Regions from separate parts of the Mesorhizobium sp. BR115XR7A genome, predicted to be linked through region 1. Evidence: predicted binding sites of a transcription regulator. Region 1 holds the regulator's gene; the other holds the start of a gene.
The links. The regulator HrcA, encoded in region 1, represses chaperone genes, less so after heat shock. The targets are predictions, from matches to a motif close to GTTAGCACTCNCNNNNNGNGAGTGCTAAC.

Region 2: the regulator HrcA is predicted to act here: its motif matches at 2,396-2,424, upstream of LB557_RS07865 (co-chaperone GroES).

What each region holds. Positions count from the first base shown of each region.
Region 1 covers NZ_JAIUHW010000017.1:86,064-90,960, forward strand. Annotated here, with positions in the region: gene hemW (radical SAM family heme chaperone HemW) at 1-787, opposite strand, end outside; gene rdgB (RdgB/HAM1 family non-canonical purine NTP pyrophosphatase) at 784-1,461, opposite strand; gene LB557_RS28265 (VOC family protein) at 1,461-1,871, opposite strand; gene rph (ribonuclease PH) at 2,055-2,771, opposite strand; gene hrcA (heat-inducible transcriptional repressor HrcA) at 2,927-4,009, shown strand; gene LB557_RS28280 (hypothetical protein) at 4,112-4,309, shown strand; gene LB557_RS28285 (PQQ-dependent sugar dehydrogenase) at 4,394-4,897, shown strand, end outside.
Region 2 covers NZ_JAIUHW010000003.1:192,425-197,321, forward strand. Annotated here, with positions in the region: gene LB557_RS07855 (hypothetical protein) at 1-173, opposite strand, end outside; gene groL (chaperonin GroEL) at 235-1,866, opposite strand; gene LB557_RS07865 (co-chaperone GroES) at 1,926-2,240, opposite strand; gene LB557_RS07870 (usg protein) at 2,631-2,909, shown strand; gene LB557_RS07875 (hypothetical protein) at 2,998-3,138, opposite strand; gene LB557_RS07880 (ATP-binding protein) at 3,203-4,705, opposite strand.

The sequences.
Region 1 (4,897 bases):
TGTGCCGGCTCTCGGCGCCCGGCCTGGCGTGGTTGGAGATCTCGTAGGCCGGCAGGCCGTGCGCCGACGTGATTTCCTGCGTCAGCGCATAGAGATCGGCGGCGTGGTCATTGTCGGGAATGGCAAATTTCTTCGCCGCGTGCAGCGCATGGAAGGGCGTGCCTTCCTCGATGGTCAGCTGGTAGAGTGACAGGTGGTCGGCGGCATGGCCGATCGCCTGTTCGAGTTCCGCCTGCCAATCCTCCGGCGTCTGCCCGGGCCGCGCATAGATCAGGTCGAAGGACAGGCGCGGAAAGATTTCGCGCGCGAGCCCGATGGCGTGCAAGGCTTCCCTTACATTGTGCAGCCGGCCGAGAAAGCGCAAATCCTTGTCGTTCAGCGCCTGCACGCCGAGCGAGACGCGGTTGACACCGGCGGCGCGGTAACCGCGAAACCGCTCCGCCTCGACCGAGGACGGGTTGGCCTCGAGCGTCACCTCGATGCCGTCAGGCACTGTCCAATTCCTGGCCACGGCGTCCAGAACCCTGGCCACGGTTTCCGGCTTCATCAGCGACGGCGTGCCGCCGCCGAGGAAGATGCTGGTCACTTCGCGTGGCCCGGTGCGCTGGCGCATCGTTGCCAACTCGGCCTCGAAGGCGGCGGCGAAGCGCTCCTGGTCGACCGGCTGGTGGCGGACATGGCTGTTGAAGTCGCAATACGGGCACTTGGCGGCGCAGAACGGCCAATGCACGTAGACGCCGAAGCCGGGACCGCGGTCGAGCGCCATGGTGGTGCCGGGTCCGATCATGCCGAGCCAGGCCTCACCGAACCAAGCCGGGCTTGGGCGAATTTCTGGAAGGCGCGGGCGCGGTGCGACAGCGCCGTCGCCTGGCCGGGTTTCCAGCCGTGCTTTTCCTCCGCGCTCATCTCGCCGAAGGTCTTGTCGAAGCCATTGGGCAAAAACACCGGATCGTAGCCGAAGCCGAGCTCGCCGCGCGGCGGCCAGACCAGCGTGCCCTCGGCCTCGCCGCGATAATATTCGGCCTCGCCGTCGGGAAAGGCGAGGCAGATGACGGCGACAAAGCGGCCCGTGCGCCGTTCGGGCGTGGCCGCGCCGACTTCCTGCATCGCCACTTCGGTGCGCTGCATGGCCATGGCGAAATCGCGCGAACCGTCCGGAGTCTCGGCCCAGTTCGCGGTATAGACGCCGGGCGCGCCGTCGAGCGCGTCGACACACAGGCCGGAATCGTCCGACAGTGCCGGCAGGCCAGTCGCCTTTGCGGCGGCAAAGGCCTTGATGTAGGCGTTTTCCTCGAAGGTGGTGCCGGTTTCGTCCGGTTCGGGCAGGCCATACGCCTTGGCCGATTTCGCCTCGAAGCCGAACGGTCCCATCAGCTCGGCGAACTCGCGCAGCTTGCCTTCATTGTGGCTGGCGACGACGATCTTCTTGCCATCAAGCGTATGGAGGTTTGGCGAGTGCATCAAAGGCCCCAGATTCTCGGCTCGGCGAACTCGATCGAATTGCCCGAAGGGTCGCGTATATAGATCGAACGGCCGCCTTGCGGCCATTCGAATTCGCTTTCGACGGCGATTTTCTTCGCCAAGAGATGGGCTTTCCAGCCGTCGATTTCAGCGGCGTTTGCGGCAAAGCACAGATGGCCTTCGCCGACCGTGCCGTGCGGCGGCACCTTCAGCCGCGCATCGGACGCCGGCGGAATCTTGGTCGCCTCGGCGTTGAAGATCAGCAGCACGCCCGGGCCACAGCGGAAGAAAAGGTGGCGGCCTTCTACCTTGCCAAGCAGGGTGAGGCCGAGGATATCGGTGTAGAAGACCTCTGCTTCAGCGAGGTCGGTGACATAGAGGGCGGATTCAAGAATGGCAGAGGGAGTCACGAGGCACCCCCCTCTGGCCTGCCGGCCATCTCCCCCGCAAGGGGGGAGATCGGCAGCGTGAGCGCCAGCTCATGGTATTCTATGCTGATTATTGGCGAAGCTCTCGACAACATCCGATCTCCCCCCTTGCGGGGGAGATGCCCGGCAGGGCAGAGGGGGGTGCCCAGGCTCCGCATGAATAAACTAAGCCACCGCCATCTGCTGCAGGCTGACCAACCGGGAAATGCCCTTCTTGGCCAGGCCCATCAAGGCCGCGAACTGCTCTTCGGAGAAGGGCTCGCCCTCGGCGGTGCCCTGGATCTCGACGATGCCGCCCTTGCCGGTCATGACGAAATTGGCGTCGGTGCCGGCCGAGGAATCCTCGATATAGTCGAGATCGATGACCGGCTGGCCGTCATGGATGCCGCAGGAAATTGCCGCGACATGATCCTTCAGCACTTTCGAAACACTGGCCATCTGCCGCGCTTCCATCCAGCGCAGGCAGTCATACAGCGCCACCCAGCCGCCGGTGATCGAAGCGGTGCGGGTGCCGCCATCGGCCTGGATGACGTCGCAGTCGACGGTGATCTGCTGTTCGCCCAGCGCCTGCAAGTCGACCACGGCGCGCAGCGAACGGCCGATCAGCCGCTGGATCTCCAGCGTGCGGCCGCCCTGCTTGCCGGCGGAGGCCTCGCGGCGCATGCGCTCGCCTGTCGAGCGCGGCAGCATGCCATATTCGGCCGTCACCCAGCCCTTGCCGGAATTGCGCATCCAGCCAGGCACCTTTTCCTCAAGGCTGGCGGTGCACAGGACATGCGTGTCGCCGAACTTCACCAGGCACGAGCCTTCGGCATGCTTGGAGACGCCGCGCTCGAAGGATATGGCGCGCATTTCGTCGAATTGGCGTTTGGAGGGGCGCATTCGGCCTGCTTTCTTGTCATTTTTTGAATCGTGGCCGGCTTGTAGCCCCACCAAGCCCATGGCGCAAAGGAAAATGGCCGAGCGATCCGACACAGACACCGGGTTGCGCGCGGCCCACCGAAGTCTATATCCTTGAACCGGAGGTTTTTAGCCGAATGACCAAGGCAGTCGATCCCGCCTCGCAGTCGCTGGCTCTTCAGTCGCTCGACATGCGCTCGCGCGACATCTTCCGGCGCATCGTCGATTCCTATCTGCGGGACGGCGAACCCGTGGGCTCGCGCAGCCTGTCGCGCATCCTGCCGTCCTCGCTGTCGCCCGCCACCATCCGCAACGTGATGAGCGACCTCGAGCATCTCGGGCTGATCTACGCGCCGCACATCTCGGCCGGGCGCCTGCCAACCCAGGCTGGCCTGCGTTTCTTCGTCGATGCCTTCATGGAGCTTGGCGACCTCTCCGACGAGGAGCGCCGCACCATCGAGGCGCAGGTGCGGGCCTCCGGCTCCGGCGCGACGCTGGAGCATATGCTGACCGAGGCCAGCCAGATGCTGTCGGGCATGTCACGCGGCGCCGGCCTGGTGCTGGCGGCCAAGAACGAGGTGGCGCTGAAGCACATCGAATTCATCCAGCTGGAGCCGACCAAGGCGCTTGCCGTGCTGGTGTCGCAGAATGGCGATGTCGAAAACCGCGTCGTCGAGCTGCCCGCCGGCATCACCGTCTCGCAACTGCACGAGGCCTCGAATTTCCTCAACGCGCATATTCGTGGCCGCACGCTGGCCGAGGCGCGCACCGAGATCGCCCGCATCAAGGAAGAGACGAGAGCCGCCCTCGATACGCTGTCGCAGGACCTCGTCGAGAAGGGGCTTGCGGTGTGGGCGGGGGCCGAAAGCGGCCTGCCGGCGCGGCTCATCGTGCGCGGCCGCGCCAATCTGCTGGAAAACGTCACCGCCCAGGCCGACATCGAACTCTTGCGCCACCTGTTCGAGGACATGGAGACGCAGGACGGGCTGATCCAATTGCTCGACCTCGCCGAGCAGGGATCGGGCGTGCGCATCTTCATCGGCTCGGAAAACAAGCTGTTCTCGCTGTCGGGCTCGTCGCTGGTGGTGGCGCCCTATCGCGACAAGGACGCCCGCGTCGTCGGCGCGCTCGGCGTCATCGGCCCGACAAGGCTGAACTATGCCCGCATCGTGCCGATGGTGGATTATACGGCACAGCTGATTTCCCGCATGCTGAGGTAAGGAGTCCGAGGAATTATTGCTTTGGTTTCCATGCCGGAATTCGACCGCGAACGACTTTCCTGGCGGGACCGTAATCCAGACAGGCTGCAAAGGAGAAAAAGAATGGCGCTGGAATCGTTCAAGGCCCAGATCAGTCTGCTGCTCGAGGAGATGGTCAACCAGCCGGAGGACCAGCACGAAATTCAGGAACAGCTGCGCGAAAAACTGCGCGAGATGCGCGCCATGGGCCTCCCATTGCCGGCCGATCTCGTTGAATTGGAAAAACGCCTGGACGACGATTTTTACGCTGCCGGGACCTGATCCGAGAAGTTTTGAGCATCGAGCGCAACGGAACCCACGAGCAAACCGATCGTTGGTTTCCTTCATGACGGATTGGAGGAAGTGATGCGATTGGCCGGACTGGCGATGTCCGCACTGTTTGTCACGACCGCGGCGCTCGCCCAGCAAGCCGACCAGCCTGTGCTCAAAGGCCCGGCCGCCTTCGGCGACTGGCGGGCGGACAGGCCCGGCGTGCGCCGGCTGATCAAGCCGGAAGACCTGCCGAAACCCTATGTCACCAAATCCGCCTCCAACAGCGCCGGCGTGATCGACATGCCGGCGGACGCAAAGCCGCATTTGCCGCCGGGGTTTTCGGCCGAGTTGATCGCCTCGGGGATCGACAATCCGCGCGTCGTGCGCATCGCGCCCAATGGCGACCTGTTCATTGCCGACAGCAAGGCCAACCAGCTCCGCCTCTATCGCCTGGCGAAGGGCAGCGCGAAAGCCGCTGAGAAAAGCATCTTTGCCGGCGGCCTCAACCGGCCCTATGGCATTGCCTTCTATCCCCCTGGCAAGGACCCGCAATGGGTCTACGTCGCCAACAGCGACAGCATCGTGCGTTTTGCCTAC
Region 2 (4,897 bases), on a different contig from region 1:
AACATCAGCGTCGCGGCAACGGTCCGCCGCTTCCAGCCGGCGGCTTCGGCCCTGTCGAGCAGTTCCGCCAGCAGCGGCTTCAACGCACCGCGGCATTCGCTTTCATAGGCCAGGAACTCCTTTGCCTGATGTGTCGGCGCGGGCACGGGCCCAAGGTCAGCAAGCGCATCCATATCTCTCTCCCTTCAACCGATGCCCGCTCCCGATCGAGGGAGCGGGCGGACTGGTCGGACCTCAGAAGTCCATGCCGGCGCCGGCCGGCATTGCCGGGCTGGCGGCTTCCTTCTTCGGCTTCTCGGCCACCATTGCCTCGGTGGTCACCAGCAGGCCGGCGACCGACGCCGCATCCTGCAGCGCGGTGCGCACCACCTTGGCCGGGTCGATCACGCCTTGGCCATAGAGATCGCCGAACTCGTTGGTCTGAGCGTTCCAGCCCCAGCCGAATTCGCTCTTCTCGCGCAGCTTGCCGACGATGATCGAGCCTTCAGCACCGGCATTTTCCGCGATCTGGCGGACCGGCGTCTCGATGGCGCGGCGCACGATCTCTACACCGGTCTTCTGGTCGGCATTGTCCGTCTGGACAGCATCGAGCGCCTTGGCGGCCCGAAGCAACGCGACGCCGCCGCCGGGCAGCACGCCTTCCTCGACAGCCGCGCGGGTCGCGTGCAAGGCATCGTCGACGCGGTCCTTGCGCTCCTTGACCTCAACCTCGGTCGAGCCGCCGACGCGGATCACCGCGACACCACCGGCAAGCTTGGCCAGCCGCTCCTGCAGCTTCTCGCGGTCATAGTCGGAGCTGGTCTCCTCGATCTGGGCCTTGATCTGCGCGACGCGGCCCTGGATTTCTTCCTTGCGCCCGACGCCGTCGACGATGGTGGTGTTTTCCTTTTCGATCACCACCTTCTTGGCGCGGCCCAGCATCTCCAGCGTCACATTCTCGAGCTTGATGCCGAGATCCTCGGAGATCGCGGTGCCGCCGGTGAGGATCGCGATGTCTTCCAGCATGGCCTTGCGGCGGTCGCCGAAGCCCGGCGCCTTGACGGCCGCGACCTTGAGGCCGCCGCGCAGCTTGTTGACGACCAGCGTCGCCAGCGCCTCGCCCTCGACATCCTCGGCGATGATCAGCAGCGGCTTGCCCGACTGGACCACCGCTTCCAGCACCGGAAGCAGCGCCTGCAGGTTGGCGAGCTTCTTTTCGTGGATCAGCACGTAGGGCTCGTCAAGTTCGACGCGCATCTTGTCCTGGTTGGTGACGAAATAGGGCGAGAGATAGCCACGGTCGAACTGCATGCCTTCGACGACTTCCAACTCGGTCTCGGCTGTCTTGGCTTCCTCCACCGTAATGACGCCTTCATTGCCGACCTTCTCCATCGCTTCGGCGAGGAAGCGGCCGATCTCGGCGTCGCCATTGGCAGAGATGGTGCCGACCTGCGCGATCTCGTCGTTGCGGGTCACCTTGCGGGCGTTGGCCTTCAGCTCGGCGACGACGGCGTCCACCGCCTTGTCGATGCCGCGCTTCAGGTCCATCGGGTTCATGCCCGAGGCAACGGCCTTGGCGCCCTCCTTGACGATGGCCTGGGCCAGCACGGTCGCGGTGGTGGTGCCGTCGCCGGCAAGGTCATTGGTCTTGGAGGCGACTTCGCGCACCATCTGCGCGCCCATGTTCTCGAACTTGTCCTCAAGCTCGATTTCCTTGGCGACGGTGACGCCATCCTTGGTAATGCGCGGCGCACCGAACGACTTTTCAATGACGACATTGCGCCCCTTGGGGCCGAGCGTCACCTTCACCGCATTGGCCAGGATATCGACGCCGCGCAGCATCTTCTCGCGCGCTTCGGTATGGAATTTTACCTCTTTGGCAGCCATTGGATCACTCCTCTATCTCTAGGCAGCATTCGTTGACTGGTGGATTTTCTAAGAAGCCGTCAGGCGGCCTTCTTCACTTGCGCGGTCTGTTCGATCACGCCCATCACGTCACTTTCCTTCATGATGAGCAGGTCCTCGCCATTGAGCTTGATCTCGGTGCCGGACCATTTGCCGAAAAGGATACGGTCACCCACCCTGACATCCAGCTCGGTCAGTTTGCCGCTGTCGTCGCGCGCGCCGGGACCGACGGCGATGACTTCGCCTTCCTGCGGTTTTTCCTTGGCGGTATCGGGAATGATGATGCCGCCGGAGGTCTTTTCCTCGGCCTCGATGCGGCGGACCAGGATACGGTCATGCAATGGACGGAACGCCATGTCGTTCTCCTCTTGGGACAAACAGGTTTTCAGCTTCCTCCACACCGGACCGGCAATTCGGGCCGATGCGGAATGCGGCGACCCTTTGTCAGGCATCGCGCGCGCATATCGAGCTAGTTTTCCCTTTTTTCGGTTTCAAGAGGCCGCCAGAAAATTTTAGCACTCACGCCGGCGGAGTGCCAACTCCCTGTTATGGCGGTCTTATTCGCTCTGCGTCGGGAGCCGCCGCTTGAATTTACGCCTAGATCCGGCAAAATTATCCGAGCCGGTACCATCGCCGGCGCCGGAACCGCTCACCCTCTGAAGGAGTTGTTTGCTGACGGCGCACATCGATGGGCCGAGAGACTTTTTCGCCGTTGCGGCCACCGCTGCCGCCGAAAGGAGACACGAATGATCGCAAGCGTCAGCAAGGAGTTCCGCCTCCAGATGGAAGGCTATGGCCTGACCACCGCACAAATCCATTACCGTCTGCCTGACCATCGGAGCCTGCTGCAGCTTTATGTCTGGCAGGACTACGACCTGGCGCCGGAGTTCCCCGAACTCAAGGGCTTTCTCTCCTATTGGGAGCGCGAATTGGACGGGCCGCTTCACTCCGTCCACATCGCCCACCACCGGCTCATCACCCCATCGGAATGGCGGGCGGTCGACGGTGTCATCACGGTCCAGTAAGGGCGGCGTCGTCGCGCGGTGCTGACCTCACCAGAAGCCGGCCAGCGAGCTCAGCATCGCCTTCGCACCCGCCGCCTGCGAGCAAGCTTCAGATACGATGATTGACCAGCGCGACGCCGAGCCCGACAAGGATCGAGCCGCGGGTTCCCGGCACCAGCCACCCGGCGCCGCTTGCCGGGGACCGCGCAAGCGGCGCCGAGGCGATGCCGGCCGCCGCCAAGTCCGTCATCGAGAACCAGCGGATCAGCGTTTGTCGATGAGATCGCGATGCGCCACGGCCGCCATGGCCGCCCTCACAGCGCCAAACTCCCCTGCTCCGCCCCCTCGGCATTGGGATCGCCGGGCGCCGTTGCCCAGGCGAGTTCGACCAGCGTTACGGTGCGCTTCCCCGTGCCGTCGACCTGGCAGACGATGAGGCCCTGCTCCTCGATATAGGTGAGCAGCCGCCGGGCGCGGCGCATGGAATGCGAGCCGTAGGCGCGGGCGATCGCGCCATCGCTCGGGCACGGCCAGCCCTCCTTCGCCGCGCGCGCGATCATCATGAACACGCCTTGCATGTCCTCCGGCAGCAACGAAGCGCGCACCGAGACGTCGCGCCACACATCGTCCTCGCTGGCTTCGGCCCCCAGCCCGGCACGGGCGCGCGTCAACATGCGGCGGAAGGCGGGCAGGTCCGGCACGACCGAGGCGAGCCCCTCGATGCGGCAGCGCACGACAAACTCCTGGTAGAGCACCCCGATCACGCGGAAGCCCGCGTCAGGTTGTGCAAGAATGGCGCGCAGCACGCGGTCCACCCGCTCGCGCCGCTCCGCCAGATCCTCGGCGCTGACTTGCGGCTCCGCCGGTTCGGGGCGGATTTCCAGCGCAGCCGACTTCGCCGCCATCAACTGGTCGAGCAGGTCCGGCGACGCCACCCGGCGCGGCGCGCGCATCGTCTCGGGCGGCGGGGCGGCCAGGATGATGGCGCGGGCATCCTCGAGCGCCGCCTCCGGCAGCGGCATCAGCTTGGGCGTGCCGTTGCGCGGGCTGGTGTCGGTCGGGCCGATGCGCAGGCCGAGCGGCCGGCGCGACAGTGCCGGCCCCAGCGCCATGAACTGGCCGCGCTCCAGATCGCGGAAGGCCTCCGCCTGCCGCCGCTCCATGCCTAGAAGATCGGCCGCGCGCGCCATGTCGATATCGAGGAAGGTGCGGCCCATCAGGAAATTGGAGGCTTCCGCCGCGACGTTCTTGGCGAGCTTGGCCAGCCGCTGCGTGGCGATGATGCCGGCAAGCCCGCGCTTGCGGCCCCGGCACATCAGGTTGGTCATGGCGCCGAGCGAAAGCTTGCGCGCCTCGTCCGACACCTCGCCGGCCACCGCCGGCGCGAAAAGCTGAGCTTCGTCGACCACCACCAGCATCGGGTACCAGTGGTCGCGCGCGACCTCGAATAGCCCGCCGAGAAAAGCGGCGGCGCGCCGCATCTGGTTCTCGGCATCGAGGCCTTCGAGGTTGAGCACGGTCGAGACACGGTGGATGCGCGCCCGCTCGCCGGCCGCCTGCAGGCCGCGCTCGGTATGCTCCTCGGCATCGATCACCAGATGGCCGTAGCGTTCGCCCAGGGATACGAAGTCGCCTTCCGGATCAATGATGGTCTGCTGCACCCAAGGCGCGCTCTGTTCCAAGAGACGCCGCAAGAGGTGCGACTTGCCGGAGCCCGAATTGCCCTGCACCAGAAGGCGGGTCGCCAGCAACTCCTCGAGATCGAGTTTCGCCGAAGCGCCCGCTGTCGTGTGTCCCATCTCGATCGCAACGGTCATGCCAGACTCATCAGCTCCTCGCGGACGGGCTTAGCAATCCGATCGCGGCCCGTCGAGCGTGGCATGACCGGCGATTCGCGTTGCGCACAGCCGAGACAATGACGATCTGGCCGCGATGGACGGCCGCAATCCGGCGGGCCGCCTGGCGTTTACGGCCCTGACCTGTGGATAGTAACCGCCTGTTCACCATGG